Regions from separate parts of the Arthrobacter sp. D3-16 genome, predicted to be linked through region 4. Evidence: riboswitches for the same ligand, from Rfam matches in the RefSeq annotation. Region 4 holds a riboswitch; each other region holds the start of a gene.
The links. Region 4 has a riboswitch for S-adenosylmethionine ahead of M1D32_RS18650 (DUF1737 domain-containing protein). Riboswitches for the same ligand answer to the same signal wherever they lie in the genome.
Positions count from the first base shown of each region.

Region 1: linked by a shared signal. The riboswitch ahead of metX (homoserine O-acetyltransferase MetX) and the one ahead of M1D32_RS18650 (DUF1737 domain-containing protein) in region 4 are both predicted to bind S-adenosylmethionine.
Region 2: linked by a shared signal. The riboswitch ahead of M1D32_RS03190 (cobalamin-independent methionine synthase II family protein) and the one ahead of M1D32_RS18650 (DUF1737 domain-containing protein) in region 4 are both predicted to bind S-adenosylmethionine.
Region 3: linked by a shared signal. The riboswitch ahead of M1D32_RS07560 (aminotransferase class V-fold PLP-dependent enzyme) and the one ahead of M1D32_RS18650 (DUF1737 domain-containing protein) in region 4 are both predicted to bind S-adenosylmethionine.

Region 1 is NZ_CP096437.1:2,728,210-2,732,570, forward strand. Features, by position in the region: gene M1D32_RS13030 (MFS transporter) at 1-1,327, opposite strand, end outside; gene metX (homoserine O-acetyltransferase MetX) at 1,509-2,624, opposite strand; SAM riboswitch class IV at 2,637-2,752, opposite strand; gene M1D32_RS13040 (bifunctional o-acetylhomoserine/o-acetylserine sulfhydrylase) at 2,847-4,172, opposite strand; SAM riboswitch class IV at 4,216-4,331, opposite strand.
Region 2 is NZ_CP096437.1:649,047-653,407, reverse strand. Features, by position in the region: gene M1D32_RS03200 (adenylosuccinate synthase) at 1-195, opposite strand, end outside; gene M1D32_RS03195 (M14 family zinc carboxypeptidase) at 460-1,521, opposite strand; SAM riboswitch class I at 1,770-1,875, shown strand; gene M1D32_RS03190 (cobalamin-independent methionine synthase II family protein) at 1,887-3,092, shown strand; gene M1D32_RS03185 (uracil-DNA glycosylase family protein) at 3,305-3,937, shown strand; gene M1D32_RS03180 (DUF3151 domain-containing protein) at 4,070-4,361, opposite strand, start outside.
Region 3 is NZ_CP096437.1:1,577,315-1,581,675, forward strand. Features, by position in the region: gene M1D32_RS07555 (class I SAM-dependent methyltransferase) at 1-179, opposite strand, end outside; gene M1D32_RS07560 (aminotransferase class V-fold PLP-dependent enzyme) at 291-1,730, opposite strand; SAM riboswitch class IV at 1,767-1,880, opposite strand; gene hisN (histidinol-phosphatase) at 2,037-2,849, opposite strand; gene rsgA (ribosome small subunit-dependent GTPase A) at 2,898-4,013, opposite strand; gene aroA (3-phosphoshikimate 1-carboxyvinyltransferase) at 3,997-4,361, opposite strand, start outside.
Region 4 is NZ_CP096437.1:3,990,140-3,994,500, reverse strand. Features, by position in the region: gene M1D32_RS18665 (DUF1905 domain-containing protein) at 1-177, shown strand, start outside; gene M1D32_RS18660 (O-succinylhomoserine sulfhydrylase) at 230-1,438, opposite strand; gene M1D32_RS18655 (rhodanese-like domain-containing protein) at 1,439-1,849, opposite strand; gene M1D32_RS18650 (DUF1737 domain-containing protein) at 1,846-2,124, opposite strand; SAM riboswitch class IV at 2,138-2,252, opposite strand; gene opgC (OpgC domain-containing protein) at 2,546-4,361, shown strand, end outside.

The DNA of each region.
Region 1 (4,361 bases), 1.3 Mb from region 4:
CATCGTGAAGTGAGATGCCGCGGGTCTCCTTGAGGAAGAACACGGAGATTGCGGTGACGATGCAGGCTCCCAGCAGGTACAGAGCCACCGGTGTGGAGGACTTGAAGGTCCCCAGCAGCGATGTGGCGATGATCGGTGCCAGCGAACCGGCGACGATAGAGGTGACCTGGTAGCCCAGGGAAACGCCCGAGTACCGCATCCGGGTGGGGAACATCTCGGCCATGATGGACGGCTGGCCCGCGTACATCAGCGCGTGGAACAGCAGGCCGATGGTGATGGCGGCCAGGATGACGATGTCATTGCCGGTGTCCATCATGGGGAAAGCGAAGAAGCCCCACGTGCCGCCGAGGATGGCGCCTGCCATGTAGACCGGCCGCCGGCCGAACGCATCCGACATCTTGCCCACGAGCGGGACGGCGCAGAAGTGGATGAAGTGCGCCACGAGCAGAAGCAGGAGGATGCGGGAGGTGTCCGTCTGAACGATGATCCTCAGGTAGGTAATGGAGAACGTCACCACGAGGTAGTAGAGGATGTTCTCGGCAAAACGCAGGCCCATGGCGGTAAAGACACCACGCGGGTAGCGGCGGAAGACTTCGGCCACACCGTAGCCCTTCTTTTCCACCGTAACTTCCTTGCGGGCTTCGATGAAGATCGGCGCATCCTGGACCTTGGTGCGGATGTAGTAGCCAACGATCACGATCACGGCGGAGAGCCAGAAGGCGACGCGCCAGCCCCAGCCGAGGAATGCTTCCTCGGAAAGCGTGGCCGAAAGGGTGAACAGCACGCCCGTGGCCAGGAGGTTGCCCATCGGTACCGCTGACTGCGGCCAGCTGGACCAGAACCCGCGGGACTTGTTGGGGCTGTGCTCGGCAACCAGCAGTACGGCGCCGCCCCACTCACCGCCGACGGCGAAGCCCTGCACGAAGCGCAGGAACACGAGGAGGGCCGGAGCCCAGTAGCCGATCTGGGCGAAGGTGGGCAGGCAGCCCATCAGGAAGGTGGCTACGCCTACCAGGATGATGCTCAGCTGCAGCAACTGCTTGCGGCCGAACTTGTCACCGAAGTGGCCAAAGACGATGCCGCCGATGGGGCGGGCCACGAAGCCTACGGCGTACGTGACGAAGGCGGCGATGATGCCGTCCAGTTCTGTCCCTGAATTGGGGAAGAACATTTTGCCGAACACCAGGGTGGCGGCGGAGGCATAGAGGAAAAACTCGTACCACTCAACAACGGTGCCGGCCATGGAGGCCGTAACGACTTTCTTCAGGCCTGATGCCTTGACGTCGGTTTCCTCTGGCCGCCGTGCGGCGGAGCTTTCCGTACTCATTTATGAACTCCTTCGGCGTCATCCTCGACACCACTGGGACAGGCTGTGGCGGATACACGTGATTTTGGCCACGAACCGCCGGGTCCCATTGAGTATGGTCTGCCTGTACGCCCAGCTCAACGGCGAATCATGCAGAGCCCATCTGCATTAATGCACACAATTCGGCTTTTGGGGCGGGGCGTTATGCCGAAAGGTGCTCCCGGAGCTGCGATCCGAGTTGGCCGATCTCGGTGAGGAATCCGTCGTGCCCGATGGGCGCCTCGATGAGGTGGACGTCCACCTCTCCGGGAAGCGCCCGGGCAAGCTCCCGTGACTGGGACGGGAAGTAGAGCCGGTCCGAGTCAACAGCAGCGACAAAAAAGCGTGCGTTGGCACCGGACAGGGTCTGGGTGAGGGACCCCCGCCCCCGGCAAATGTCATGACTCATGAGCGCCTCGGTGATGGCGATGTAGCTGTTGGCGTCAAAGCGCCGGACCAGTTTGGTCCCCTGATGATCCAGGTAGCTCTCCACCTGGTAGCGCCCGCGGGTTCCGAGCTGCTCGCCCTGAAGCGGCGACTCGGGAGCCTGCGGCGCGCGCCCGAACCGTCCGTCCAGTTCCAGCGGAGAGCGGTACGTGATGTGGGCGATGCGCCGGGCCAGGGCCAGGCCTTCCTCGGGAGCGGGTCCGTTGTAGTAGTCACCACCGTTGAAGTTGGCGTCCTGCCGGATGGCGAGGGTCTGTGCCTGGGCAAAGGCGATCTGCTCGGCGGTACTCGCGGCGCCCACGGAGATTACAGCACAGCGCTGCACACGTTCGGGAAAGGTGACCGCCCATTCCAGCGCACGCGCGCCGCCCATTGAGCCGCCCAGCACGGCAAACCAGCTCCCGATCCCCAACTGGTCGGCCAGCCTGGCCTCCGCCACGGTGCTGTCCCGCAGGGTCACCAGCGGGAAACGCGAGCCCCAGGGCGTTCCGTCCGGAGCGAGCGACGACGGCCCTGTGGACCCGTAGCAACCGCCCACAATGTTGATGGACACCACGAAGAAACGGTTGGTATCCACCGGCGCACCCGGCCCGGCGAGTTGTTCCCACCAGCCGGGTTCGTCCGTGTCGCCCCTGGTCACGTGGGTGCTGCCGGTCAGAGCATGTTCGATGAGGATGGCGTTGCTGCCGTCCGCGTTGAGGGTGCCCCAGGTTTCATAGGCCAGCGTCACGTCCGGCAGATATCCGCCGGCTTCCAGCTTCAGCCCCCCGATGGGGGCATAGCGGACAATCCCGTGTTCGGGGACGGTGGTACGGGTGACGGTAACCGTCATGGCAAGACCTCTTCTACGCGCTTGCCCGCCGTCGAATGACCGGCAGGCCAGGTCTTCACCCGGGGCACCCCACCGCGGAAGGAGGGTTGCCGGCCAGCAAGCCGGGGCTGTCACTGGCACTCATGACCTGGTTCGAGTGTACGAAACAGCCCCTGCCTGCCGCCAAGAGTGTGACTGGTTGTGACTTCCCCGGCCCGCTGCCGGGCTGCCGCCCGGGCCTGGTTAGGCGCCGGTGGCCTCCTTGGCCGCCCGGAAGCCGGCCTCGAGGTCAGCCAGGATGTCATCGATGTGCTCGATCCCTACCGAAAGCCGCACCAGGCCGGGGTTCACGCCGGCAACTACCTGCTGCTCGGGCGAGAGCTGGCTGTGGGTGGTCGACGCCGGATGGATCACCAGCGAACGGACGTCACCGATGTTTGCCACGTGGGAGTGCAGCTCCAGCGCGTCCACAAAGCGTTTGCCCGCCTCCGCGCCGCCGGCGAGGTTGAACGACACGATGGCGCCGGTGCCCTTGGGGCCGTACTTGCGGCCGCGCTCGTACCAGGGGCTGGAGGGCAGCCCGGCATAGGCGACGGATTCGACGTCGTCACGCGCTTCCAGCCACTGGGCAATTTCCAGGGCGTTGGCGACGTGACGTTCCACCCGCAGGCTCAGTGTCTCCAGCCCCTGGGCGATGAGGAAGGCGTTGAAGGGCGACACTGCCGAGCCCAGGTCGCGCAGGAGCTGCACCCGGGCCTTCAGGATGTAGGAGAGGTTGGCGCCCAAGGCACCGTCGGCGCCGAGGTCACGGGCATACACCAGCCCGTTGTAGGTGGGGTCCGGGGTGTTGAAGCCGGGGAACTTTGCAGGGTCCTTGCCGAAATCGAACTTTCCGGAGTCCACGATCACGCCGGCGATCGCGGAACCATGGCCACCCAGGTACTTAGTGGCCGAGTGCACCACGATATCCGCACCCCATTCCAGTGGCCGGATCAGGTACGGGGTGGACAGGGTGTTGTCCACGATCAGGGGAACCCCGGCCTCGTGCGCAACCTGGGACACGCCTTCGATGTCCAGGACATCCTGCCGCGGGTTGGAGACCACCTCGCCAAAGAACAGCTTGGTGTTGGGCTGCACTGCCTCGCGCCACTGGTCCAGGTTGTCCGGGTCCGCCACAAAGGTGACGGAGATGCCAAACTTTTTCAGTGTGTGGGCGAAGAGGTTGTAGGTGCCGCCGTAAAGGCTGGGGCTGGCGACGATGTGGTCCCCCGACTCGGCAATATTCAGGACCGCAAATGTTTCAGCGGCCTGGCCTGAACTGAGCAGCAGGGCACCCAGGCCGCCTTCGAGGCTGGCGATCCGCTGTTCCACCGCTTCCTGGGTGGGGTTGCCGATCCTGGTGTAGATGGGCGCCAGCTCAGCAAGGGCAAAGCGGTTCGCTGCGCTCTCGGCGCTGGGGAACACAAAGGACGTGGTTTGGTAAATGGGGAGCGCACGGGCACCCGTGGCAGCGTCCGGCTCCTGCCCTGCGTGGATCTGGCGGGTTTCGAAAGACCATCCGTTGGACAACTAAGGCTCCTTTGACATGGGCCCGGCATGCTCGAAGCACCGCGGGCCGCGCTTGCCATCCGGCCGTTGCCGGACAACCAGGTCCTCACCCGGGGCACCCCACCGCGGATGGAGGGTTGCCGGCCAGCGAGCCGGGGCTTGGCGCTGGCACTCATGACCTGAGGCCAGTGTAGGAACATGCACGCGACG
Region 2 (4,361 bases), 960 kb from region 4:
TACCGCGTTGGGGCTGAGGATGCCTGCCGGAAGCAGCTTGAGTTCGTATTTTTCACCGCCCACGACGACGGTGTGCCCGGCGTTGTTCCCGCCGTTGGGTTTGACGACGTAGTCAACGCGGCCGCCCAGCAGGTCGGTCGCCTTGCCTTTTCCTTCGTCGCCCCACTGGGCTCCTACGATCACAATTGCTGGCATGGGATCCTCCCCCATTCGTTCGGGCTGGCCGTGCCGTGCCACGAGGTGGCTCGCCTGGTGCAGCGCCGTTCATGAGAATGCCCCGAATGGACCGGCCTTCGCTGGTCCGCGGGCGGCACAGCGACGCAAGAGTTCCGGGGCTCTTACCACCCAAGTTTAGCCGATGGGGGACTTTGTCCACTCGTTGGGCCGCCGCGGTCCTTCTTGCAGGGTAAAGGACTCTCCTGCTCGGCAAAGGACCGCGGCGGACTGTCAGCGGTGATGCTACTCGTCGTCCGCTTCCCCGTCGGGGCGGGAGGTCTGGGTGGCGAGGCTGTCCCAGAAGGAGGTGTCGGCGTCGGCGATTGATCCATCAGCGATTGCTGCGGCGGTGGCCGTGAGGGTGGTGACCGTCTGCTTGATCAAGTATCCGTTGCTCCTGAGGCCCAGGGCGTAGCCGTCCAGGTAATGGTCGGACATGCCGCGCATCTCGAACAGGAGTGTCGCGATCCCGTACTCCACAGCGATCCCGTTGCGGCTGATTGTCTCGGCGCTGCCGCCGACGTATTTGCCGAGGTGGCCCCAGCCGGTGGAGTCGACGTTGTTGAACACAACGGCACCCAACTGCTTGGACTTCTCGACGACTGCAGGATCGGCGTTCGGTGTGGTGGGGTACAGGATGGATCCGGAAACCAGCTTGCCGTCGCGTTCGCTGCGTGTGCCCTGGTGGTGCAGGTCGATCATGTAATCGATCCGGTACTTGCGCATCACATTGTTGTGCAGCGCCTGCGTTTCCGGCTGGACCTTGGCTACGTGGTCCCGGTTGAGGTCCACCTCTTCGGCGTTGTACCGCGTCATGTTGCGGTCACCTTTGGCCAGGTAGTCGTCCAGGGGGAAGTTGACGTCCCCCATGGCGCCGTCTGCGTTAAGCATGGGAACGATGAGGATGTTCGCGCCGTCGAGAATGTCCCCGGACTTTCCGGTGCCCAGGTGCTTAACGAATTCCAGGGCACCCTCGGTGGTGAGCTGCTCGTTGCCGTGCTGCTGCGTCAGGTAAAGGATGGTGGGCTTGGCCGGATCGGACATGTATTTGACCAGGTGGATGTCCCGGCCCTTCACGGTCTGGCCGATGACCTCCAGCTCCATGGCGCCCTGGCGGGCGTCCTGGTCCTTGAGGAAAGAAACCATTTGCTCGTAGGTGGCAAGCTTCGATGTGGTGATCTGGCCATTGCCGTCATAGTTGGGGCCTTCGCCCACGGCCATCGCAGGTACCGGCGCGGCCACGGCTGCCAGTGCCAGGGCTCCTGAAACTGCCAGGGTCCTGAAGGTTGCCAAGGTTTTTCTCACAGTGCGTTCCCTCTTTCGAGTGCATTAGGTGCGGCCAGCCCGCGATGTCCCCCATTGCAGGCTGTGACAAAAGCCAACCAACCTGGACCAATCCTGTCAATGGACGTGACAGCAACCTGCAGCCAGTTATTACGTTCCGAAAGACAGGCTCTCCTGCCCTTGTTCCGGGCGGCACCGTCAGGAGTTTCCGCCCGACACATTCCGAAAGCGGATTTGCTTCCGGGCGCACCAGTGCATTTAAGTGAGAGTACCCATCCGGAGCGGCCGAGAGACCTGGATCGATGACGCCGCAGCAACCCACATAGTGCAGGTACGTCCTGCCTGCGAAGGTGCTACTGCCAGGACCGATGGAAAGGAATTCCAGCATGTCCCTGAACACCGACCACATCCGCGTCACCCACGCCGGATCGTTGCCCCGTACCCCTGAGCTCATTGCCGCCAACGCCGCACGCGAAGAGAACCCTTCCGACGTCGAGGGCTACAACGAACTGCTCACCGCTTCCGTGGTGGACCTGGTCCAGCGCCAGCAAAGCCTGGGCATTCATATCCCCAACGACGGCGAATACGGGCACGCCATGTCCGCTGCTGTGGACTACGGCGCCTGGTGGTCCTACTCCTTCGCCCGCATGGGCGGGCTGGAACTGGACAACGACGCCAAGTGGGCGGTTGAACCGAAGGAATCCACCCCGGGCAACGTCCAGCTGACCGGCTTCATCCATCGGCGCGACCGCGCCATCTTCGCCGAGGCCTACAACGATCCCACCAGCGGCATCTTCACCGGCGGCCCCAAGCCGTTCCCCAAAGTCACCGGGCCTCTTGTCTACACCGGCCAAGACGCCGTCGCGTCCGACATCGCAAACCTGAAGGCAGGACTGGCCGCTGCGGGACTGAAGGACGGGTTTGTTGCGGCGCTGTCCCCCGGGAGCGCCTCACGCATCACCAACGAGTACTACGCCACGGAGGAGGAATACATCTATGCCTTCGCCGATGCGCTCCGCGAAGAGTACAAGGCCATTATCGACGCCGGCCTGATCCTCCAGATAGACGATCCCTCGATCGCTGAGAACTGGGACCAGATCAGCCCTGAGCCGAGCGTGGCCGACTACCTCAAGTTCACCCGGATCCGCGTGGAGGCCCTGAATTACGCCCTCCGCGGCCTTCCCGAGGAGCAGGTCCGCTTCCACCTCTGCTGGGGCTCCTGGCACGGCCCGCACACCACCGACCTTCCCCTTGCGGACCTGGTGGACACCATGTTGCAGATCAACGCCGGCGGCTACTCCTTCGAGGCCGCCAACGTCCGCCACGAGCACGAGTGGCGGGTCTGGGAGGACACCAAGCTCCCCGAGGGCAAGGTCATCATCCCGGGCATCGTCTCGCACGCCACCAATGTGGTGGAGCACCCTGACCTGGTGGCGGACCGGATCGTACGGTTCGCGGACGTCGTGGGCCGCGAGAACGTCATCGCCTCTACGGACTGCGGCCTGGGCGGCAGGGTCCACCCGCAGATCGCTTTCGCCAAGCTGGAAGCCCTGGGCGAGGGCGCGCGCCGGGCCACCAAACGGCTCTGGTAGCTGCAGAAAAGTATAACGGGATCCGCCGGTTCCGTGCGCCGCTTGGATCGGGTGCGCGGGACCGGCGTTTCGTTTCGCAGGGCTTGCTAAACTGGTAAAGGCCGACCAGGAATCGGTCCGCCCCATTTCAACCACTTCGGATCTGCTGTGCCATCGTGCGCCCATTTTCGCGGTGGCAGCAACACCAATCCCCGCAGGAGACCCAGCACTACATGACAGCCCTGGCACCCGAATCTTTCCATGATCAGCTTCTGAACCGCCGCTACGAACCGAACGTTGCAGCCGTCAACGAACTGTGCGATTCCCTGCAGGGGACGAAGCCCGGCACCATTGTGCCCTATGTGGACCCCATGCACGACGTCGACGAGTGCCGCATCATCAGCCTGTACTCAAATATCGGCGAGGCTGACCCGTCCGGTTTCATCACTGCCGGTGATCACGACGCCGCCACGCGGATGCTGGGGATCCAGTGGAAGCTGGGGCTGCGGCCGGAGTTCGTTATGCCGTGGAACGTCCACCCGTGGCACGTCGCCGGGGAAGCCAACGGTAAGTTCACGCCGGACCAGATTTCCGCGGGCCTGAAGCCGCTGCTGAAGTTCCTGGCACTCGTTCCGCGTGCCTCCGTAATCGTGGCCCACGGCACAGAAGCCAACCGCCTGGCCAACCTGCTGCTGAAGACTGAGGTGCCGCTGCTCTGGCGCCGCGGCCTGAAGACCTACAAGGTGCGCTCCCTGAGCGGCCGCGCCTTCGCCGGCTCGCCTGCACGCCAGGAGGAGTACCTCGAGGACATGCGCGTGGCCTACGCTGACGCCATGGCACGCACCGGACTGCAGAAATCCAGCTAATCTCCCCAAGCCTCCGGGAAGTACGACGACGGCCGGTCACCTTTTCGAAAAGGTGACCGGCCGGCGTCGTTCCCCACCCGCCCCTAGCCTCGCAAGCTCGGCCAGGGAACCCTGCGGGCGTGGGCCCACATATTAGGAGCCCTCGATGGCTGCTTTTGCCGTGGGGTCCGAATCGTTCAGGAACTTCTCGATCCGTTCCGGTTCCTCAGCCTCGCCGATCGCCGCGGCAGCGCGCCCCAGCGAGTAAAGCGCCCGCAGGAAGCCGCGGTTGGGCTCATGCTCCCACGGGATGGGGCCGACGCCGCGCCAGCCGTTGCGGCGCAGCGAGTCCAGTCCACGGTGGTAGCCCACGCGTGAGTAGGCGTAGGAATCGATGGTGCGTCCCTCGGCCCAAGCCTCTTCAGCCAGGACAGCCCACAGCAAC
Region 3 (4,361 bases), 1.9 Mb from region 4:
AACTTCCCGGTGCCGGCACCGGCATCCAGAGCCTCACGGGCGCCCGCGGGCACCAGCCACTCTGCGGCTTCTTCCGGATAGCCGGGACGGACCTGCTGGTAGTGCCGGCCGCCGTCCTGGAAGCTCTGGCCGAGCTCCCGCCGCCGTCCGTGGTCAAGCCTGGGCCCACCCCGTACCACGCGTGGCCTCCTTCGTCCGATGCCCTTGGGTATCCTTCGAATTTACCGCACCCACGGTAGGCGCAGGATCAGGAGGCAGAGCCAGCGCGAACCCTTAGCGGGCATGAGGGCTCAGTCATCACTGCAGGGGGCGGCCCCGGCGGTCCCCGGAGTGTTCGGTGCCCAGTGCGGGTAGGTCCGGGTGTCGTTGGCGGGAACCCAGCGCCCCGCGTCGACGACGTAGTCCCACCCCAGGCCGTTGTGGCGCAGCGCGTCGATGCCGGCAAGGAGCCGTTCTGCATCCTCAAGGCGTGAGCCGACGCCGAAACTGGCACGGAGGGAACCGGAAGGAAGCCCGAGCCGCTTCAGCAGCGGGTGAGCACAGAAGCGGCCGTCCCGCAGGCCAACGCCGTGCTCAGCGGACAGGTAGGCAGCCACGAGCCCGGCGTCGTAGCCTTCCACCGAGAAGTTGACCACGCCGATCGTGTCCGTGTCCGGGTTGGTGTCCTTGAAAATCTGGTGCACGGTCACGCCATCAATCTTCTGCAGGCCTTCCACCAGGAAGGAACGGATGGCCGACTCGTGCGCGTGCCACTGTTCCTGGTCCAGCCCGGCGATCACCTGGGTGGCGCGGGCCAGCGTGGCTGCGCCGAGGACGTTGGGCGAGCCGCCCTCATGGCGCGCCGGGCCCGTGGCCCAGCTGACGCCGTCGAGCCTGGCTTCCTTGACGGCGCCGCCGCCGGCGAGGTGGGGCGTTCCGGCGTCGAGCCAGTCCGCGCGGCCGACCAAAACGCCGGAGCCAAACGGCGCATAGAGCTTGTGGCCGGAGAACGCGAGATAGTCAACGCCGTCCCGGGCGATATCTATACGCCGGTGTGGCGCCAGCTGGGCTGCGTCAACCACAATCCGGGCTCCGTGTTCGTGGGCGAGTGCGGCGAGGGCCCGGACGGGCAGAATCTCCCCGGTGACGTTGGAGGCGCCGGTGACGGCGAGCAGGCTCACCCCGCCCTGCTCCAGCTCCGCCCGGACGGACTCAATGGTCCCGGCGATAGTGTCAGCGGCAACGATGCTCCGGTGGGGGACACCCTGCCACGGCAGCAGGTTCGCGTGGTGTTCGATGTCCAGGTACAGGACGTCGCCGTCCGGACGCCCGTCCGTGGCAGGCAAGCAACCGGCCAGGAGGTTGAGGGAGTCGGTGGTGTTGCGCGTGAAAATCACCGAGTCGTCGGGGCGGCCGCCCACAAAATCCCGGACGATGCTGCGTGCGTTTTCGTAAACAGACGTGCTGATCTGGGACGCGTAGCCGGCGCCGCGGTGGACGCTCGCGTAGAAGGGCAGGATCTCGTTGAGGTAGGCCGAGACCACCGAGAGAGCGGGAGCCGAAGCGCCATAGTCGAGGTTTGCATACCGGACGTGGCCGCCGGAGATCAGGGGCGCCTGGATTTCCGCACCCGTCACGGCAGCAAGGGGACGGCCGGCAACAGCGCGGCGGGCATCAAAGAGGACAGCGGCTTCAGCCTGGCTGGTGTCGGGCCGGGCGGGGGCGTTGGGGGAGACGGTGGCAGTTGTCACAGAGACCTCACTTCGAAAAGGACTCCCTGCTCCGGGAATCCGCGCTTGCCGCATCCGTTCCGGACCGGCCTGGTCGTCACCCGGGGCACCCCACCGCGGTTGGAGGGTTGCCGGCCAGCAAACCGGGGTTTCGCGCTGGCACTCGTGACCTGGTTAAGAGCGTAGGACATGGGACAGGAAGGTTTGAAGCCGGCTCAAATGTTAAGCGCTTTGTTACGGCTGCTGAAAAGTACTGCTTTGGCCGAAGAAACGACGGCGGGCGCCCCCCTTGGGAGTCGCCCGCCGCTGATTGTTCGGTGAAAGTGCTCAGAGAAGGTCGTCCAGGTCAGGGTTCAGCCTGCGGAGTACCTCGGAGTGCAGGATGGAGTTCGTGGCCAGCGCGTTACCGCCGAACGGCCCGTCCTCCCCTTCCAGCGACGTGAACCGGCCACCCGCTTCGACCACGATCGGCACCAGTGCGGCCATATCGTAAAGGTTGAGTTCGGGTTCGCAGGCGATGTCCACCGCGCCTTCAGCCACCATGCAGTAGGACCAGAAATCGCCAAACGCACGGGTCCGCCAGACGTCTTCGGTGAGTCCCAGGAAGTTGTCCAGGTTCCCGCGTTCCTTCCAGCCGCCCAGGCTGGAGTAGGACAGCGACGCGTCGGACAGGTTGGCGACGTTGGAGACGCGGAGGCGGGTGGCAGCAGCCAACGACCGGCCCATGTAGGCACCCATGCCCTTGGCCGCCCACCAGCGCTTGCCCAGGGCAGGGGCGCTGACCACTCCAACAACGGGTTCGCCTTCATCCACCAGGGCGATCAGGGTGGCCCAGACGGGGACGCCGCGGACGAAGTTCTTGGTGCCGTCTATGGGGTCGATGATCCAGCGGCGGGACCCGTGGCCGGTGCTGCCGAACTCTTCACCGAGTACAGCATCGCGGGGACGGGAGCGTGACAACTGGCCGCGGATGGCTTCTTCTGCAGCCTTGTCCGCGTCGGTGACCGGCGTCAGGTCGGGCTTGGTCTCCACCTGAAGGTCCTGGGCCTTGAAGCGGCTCATGGTCTGGTCATCCACGGAGTCTGCCAGGACGTGTGCCAGGCGCAGGTCATCGTTGTAGCTTGAAGCGGGTTGGATCATGTTTCCAAACTACCGTCTGCGCGCGGTTCTGCTGGGAGATCGGCACCGTCAGTTGACGCTGCCCAGTTCCTTCGCCTCCTGCGCCTCCAGCCGGGGGTCGGTCCCCAGGAGGCGCCGCAGGGATGCCAGCCGGGCTTCCCCGGTGGCGCCGGCATGTCCGCCCGCCACCCAGGCGTCCAGGCCGCAGTTCACGGCCGTGGCGGTGTGCTTGCAGCCCCGTTCGCAGTCTTCGATGCCGGGGGAGAGGTCCGGGAAGGAGCGCAGGATCCGGTCCGGGTCTACATGCGCCAGTCCGAAGGAGCGGATGCCCGGGGTGTCGATGATCCAGCTGCCGGCGGGTGCGTCGGCCAGCCGCAGGGCCAGCGCTGACGACGATGTATGCCGGCCCCGCCCCGTCACCGCATTGACCCCGCCCGTGGCACGCTCGGCCCCGGTCAGCGCGTTTACCATGGTCGACTTGCCCACGCCTGAATGCCCCAGCATGACTGTCACTTTTCCATCCAGGTAGCCGCGGAGCTCCGCCACGGCTTTGCTGTCCAGCCGCGCGGAGAGGCCGTCGTCCGAGCGGGCATCGATCCCCGAAGCGGTGGAGTCGGCCGTCCGGCTGATGATCACGGGGAGGTCGAGGTGGGTGTAGTTGGACAGCAGTTCCGTTGGATCCTTGACGTCCGCTTTGGTGACCAAGAGGATCGGCTCGATCCCGGCGTCGTAGGCCGCCACCAGGGCGCGGTCGATAAAACCGGTGCGCGGCTCGGGGTTGGCAGCCGCCACCACAACCACCAGTTGGTCCGCGTTGGCCACCACGGCCCGTTCCACGGGATCGGTGTCATCCGCGCTGCGGCGCAGAAGGGTCCTGCGGTCCTGGATCCTGACCAGCCGGGCCAGGGTATCCGGTTCGCCGGACACGTCGCCCACGAGGGAGACGAAATCGCCCGCCACCACCGGGTTGCGGCGCAGCTCCCGCGCCCTCGCGGCAATGACTACCCGTTCGTCGCCGGAGTCCTCGCCCACCACGGCCGTATACCTGCCACGGTCTACGGTGATGATGCGTCCCGTCACGGCGTCATCATGGCTGGGCCGGTCCTTGGTGCGGGGGCGCGAACCCTTCTTGCTGGGCCGAATGCGGACATCCGATTCATCCCAGGAATCAGTGCTGCGCGCCACCGGTAGAACCTTCCGTACCGGTACGGGACGGGCCTGTCTGGGCGAGCATGTCTGCCCACAAATTGGGAAAGTCCGGCATGGTTTTGGCGGTCGTGGCGATGTCCTCCACCTGCACGCCCTCCACGGCCAGGCCCAGGATGGCCCCGGCGGTGGCCATCCGGTGGTCGGCGTAACTGCGGACGACGCCGGCGTGCAGTGTGGCGGGCCGGATCACCAGGCCGTCGCTGGTCTCCTCGGCATCACCGCCAAGGCGGTTGATTTCGTTGACCAGCGCGGCCAGCCTGTCGGTTTCGTGCCCGCGCAGGTGCGCAATACCGCTGAGCCGCGAGGGACCGCTGGCCAGCGCAC
Region 4 (4,361 bases):
GCATTCGGATCCGTCAGAGTGACCGCGGAGATTGCAGGGCATTCCTGGCAGACCTCGCTGTTTGCGGACCAGAAAGCCGGTTCCTACCTCTTGCCCGTAAAGAAGGCCATCAGGGACAAAGCCCGGATCAGGCAAGGCGACGAAGTGTTCGTCCACCTCTCCATCCTGGGCGCCTGAGAACGCCCTCGCCCACGCAGCAGCGCAGGTGCCGGAGCCGCCCCAGGCACCTCTAGATCTGCTTCAGCGCCTGTTCCAGGTCGCCAATCAGGTCGTCCACGTCCTCCAGGCCCACGGAAAGCCGCACCACGCCGTCGCTCAAGCCAATGGCCGCCCGTCCCTCCGGGCCCATGGCCCGATGGGTGGTGGTGGCCGGGTGGGTGATGAGGGACTTGGCATCGCCGAGGTTGTTGGAGATATCGATGATCCGCAAGGCATTCAGCAACGCAAAGGCGGCCTCTTTGCCCGAGCGGCCACCCGTCGTCGCGAGCTCCAGGGTGAGGACCGTACCGCCGGCGCTCATCTGCTTTGCAGCCAGCTCGTACTGCGGGTGTGACTTCAGGAGCGGGTACTTCACCCAGCTCACGGCGGGTTGCTGCTCCAGCCACTCGGCCAGCCGCAGGGCCGACGCCGATGAATGGTTGACGCGCAGTGCCATGGTCTCGAGGCCCTTGGTGAGCACCCAGGCGTTGAAGGCGGACAACGACGGGCCGGTGTGGCGCATCAGCTGCTTGACCGGTCCCTCGATAAATTCCTTGGTACCCAGGATGGCGCCACCCAGGACGCGTCCCTGGCCGTCGATGTGCTTCGTGCCGGAGTAGACGATGACGTCGGCACCCAGCTTCCCGCAGCGCTGCAGCAGGGGAGTGGCAAAGACATTGTCGACGACGACGGTGGCGCCTGCCGCGTGCGCGAGTTCACTGACGGCGGCAATGTCGACAATTTCCTGCATGGGGTTGGACGGCGACTCAAAGAACACAGCAGTGGTGGGCCGGGACAGGGCGTCACGCCACTGCTCCAGGTCCGGGCCGTCCACAAACACCGTCTCCACGCCCCACCGGGGCAGGATTTCGTTCAGGATTACGAAGCAGGAACCGAAAAGCGATCGGGCGGCCACCACGCGGTCGCCGGCGGCCAGCAACGCACCCAAGGCGGTAAAGACGGCGGACATGCCGGACGCCGTCGCAAAGCACGCCTCGGTTCCCTCAAGGAGGCGGAGCCGCTCCTGGAAGGTGGCCACCGAGGGATTGCCGTAGCGGGAGTACACAAAGCGCTCGTCCTCGCCCGTGAACGCCCGCTCGGCGGCCGCAGCGGACTCGTAAACGAAGCCCGAGTTCAGGAATACTGCCTCGCTGGTTTCCTGGAAGTTGGTGCGGTCCAGCCCGCCGCGGACTGCCTGGGTGTCAGGGCTCCAGCCGGCGGCGTCTTCGTTGAAGGTCACTTAGTTCTTTCCGAGGTTGGTGGGCAGGCCGCGGTTCTTCCAGCCGTTGACGGTGCGTTCGCCGTAACGGTCCGGTTCGCCCTCAAAACCCTCCAGCACGTTGTAGGAGGTGAAACCGGCCTGGGTGGCGGCAATCGCGGCCGCCACGGAACGCTGCCCCGAGCGGCACAGGAATACCAGCTCCGTGGAGGGATCCTCCGGCGCCTGCTGGGCCAGGTGGGCGATGAAATTGGGGTTGGGTATGCCTCCCGGGAACGTCCACTGAATGAACAGCGGATCGTTGTCGGTGGCCTTCGTGTCCGGGATGCCGATATGGGCCCACTCGCCCTCAGTGCGCACATCCACCAGGATGGCTCCCTGCTCCAGCTTTTCCCAGGCCTCCTGGGGCGTCAGGTCTCCGGCGTAGCTCATGCGTGGCCCTCGCCGTCGAACTCGAGGTCTTCGCCTGGGGATTCAAGATTATCCACTGCGGTCGCCACAGCGGCATCGGCCGAAGCGATTGCTGCCGGCAGGACCAATGCCTGCGCCACGATCACCTGGCCGCCGTTGGACGTTGCCGCCGGGCTGCCGTGCAGCACATAGCCCTCTGCCAGGGCGGCGGAAATCCGTTCGCAGAAGGACCTGTCATCCGGTCCGGTGACAAGCCGGTAGGAAAGTCTTTCTTCAGGGGCAGGTGCGTCAGACACGACGGATCTCCTTCTCTCACGCTTGCAACTCGAATCGGTCGATATGCCGAGTATTCACCTGAGGCACCCCGCCGCGGAAGGAGGGTTGCCGACCGGCCAGTCAGGGCTTGGCACCGGTACTCATTACTCCCCAGAAACGTAACACTTGGCACGCAGGGCCGCATCGCCGCCGTCGTCATGTTCCGTAACTGAACCGGGCGCGGTGCAGCAGGCGGGGAAGTCCGCGACACCGGAGGAACGGACGACGACGGCATCGCCGCAGGTGGGCGCCCTTTCCTTGCCTTTTCCGGACCGGCCGCCAGATAAAGTTTCTTACGGGGCAGTGCCTCATCATCAGAACCAGCACCCGGGGGTCCCCATCAGCACGCCAACTGCCGCGCCACAACACCGTACCGGTCATTACCGCGGATCCGGGATACGCGTGGTTGGGGCGCTCCTTACCACACTGCTGATTGCCCTCGTGGCTGTGGTGCTGCCTGCGGGGTCAGCCCAGGCCGCGAGGAGTTTCCCGGAAGAGGGAAAGCCGCTGCTGGGCGCAGTCCTTGAATGGGGCGAGGATACCGCCGCCGGGTTCGCTGACCGGCTGGGTGCTGCGCCCGCTATTTTTGGCCACGACATAGCCTTTCCCTACCGCCCGTCGGAGCAAAACGACGTCGAGGGCTTCCTGGAACAGGCCTCCCTGCAGGGTGCCCACGCGATGCTCACCGTGAAGCCAACGGTGCCGCTGGACCAGATTAATGACACGGACGCCAAGGGCTTCGCCGGGGAGGTGCGGGAGCTTGCTTCCACCTTCAAAGGGCAGCTGCTCATCCGGTTTGCCCCCGACATGAACGCAAGCTGGGTTGAGTGGGGCCAGCAGCCCGCTGCGTACCGTGCCGCGTTCCGGGCAGTGGCGGCGGCGTTTCGCGAGGCCGACGCCGGCGGCACGGTGATGGTCTGGGAACCGTACTTGGGCACGGACTATCCGTTCGACCGGAACCGGAACGCGCCTGCCCAGGGAAGTGAAGGGTTCGCGCTGCTTGACACCAATGGCGACGGCGAGTGGGACGGCGCAGACACCGCCTACGAACCCTACTATCCCGGGGACGATGCGGTGGATTGGGTAGGCCTGACCGCCTTCCACGACGACACCGCCGGCGGAGCGCCGGTCAATACGGTTCCCCGTTCAGGGGAGCTGCAGGGGATGCTGACGGCTTCCGGCGGGGAAAACTTCTACGCCACCTACTCCGAGGGGCGGGACAAGCCTTTCCTCCTGCAGACCGCCGCCTTTTACAGCCCGGCCTCCGGCGGTGCATCGGAAGCGGAGATCAAGGTCGCCTGGTGGGACCAGGTGGTTGGGGTCGCTACCGCCGCTGAATTCCGGATGGCAGGGGCTGTGGTGTGGGACGAGCGGACCAGTACCAGGGACACCGGCGTGGCCAGCATCGACTGGCTGCTCACCGGGAACCCGGCCATTGCCCATGCGGCCTTGGACAGGCTGGACTCGTCCACCATCGTCACCGGGCCGGTCACGGAAGTCAGCTCCGGCAGCACGTACGTCCGGGCCAACACCCTTACCGGGGCCGCTGCCTGGACAGTAGGGGCGGCGCTTCTCATCCTCCTTGTTGCCCTGTGGCAAATACCCCGCAGGATCAATGCCGCGACAGCCTGGGGGTACGCGGACCCTTCCGGCAGGGATTCGCGCGTGGATATGCTGCGCGGCCTGGCCATCGTGTTTGTTGTGGTCAACCACTTGGGCATGACCTCGCTGTTCCAGCTGCTCACGCAGGAAGCGGTGGGCTTTGTTTCAGGTGCCGAACTCTTCGTCCTCTTCTCCGGGCTGGTGGTGGGCATGGTGTACGGGCCCAGGGCCAAGGATGACTTCGGAACGGTGATTGACCTTACCTCGCGGCGTGCCGGCAAGCTCTACCTGACGGCACTGATAGTCCTCATCGGCGTCTTCCTGGCCTCGCTGCTGCCGATCTTCCGGACCGACGCCCTCACCACGTTTGTGGACCAGGGAACGGGCGGCGCGGGGCACGACGGCGCCGGCCGTACCTATGACCTTTATGCCGGGATGGAATCCTTGTTCCAGTTCCCTGTGCCGCCACAGGTGCTTCCTGCCATCCTGCTGCTGCAGTTTGGCCCGTGGCAGTTCAACGTGATGGGGCTTTACGTGGTGCTGCTTTTGGTCAGCCCGCTGATCCTCGCGGCGCTCAACCGCGGCAAGGCGCTTTGGGTGCTGGCCGGGACCCTTG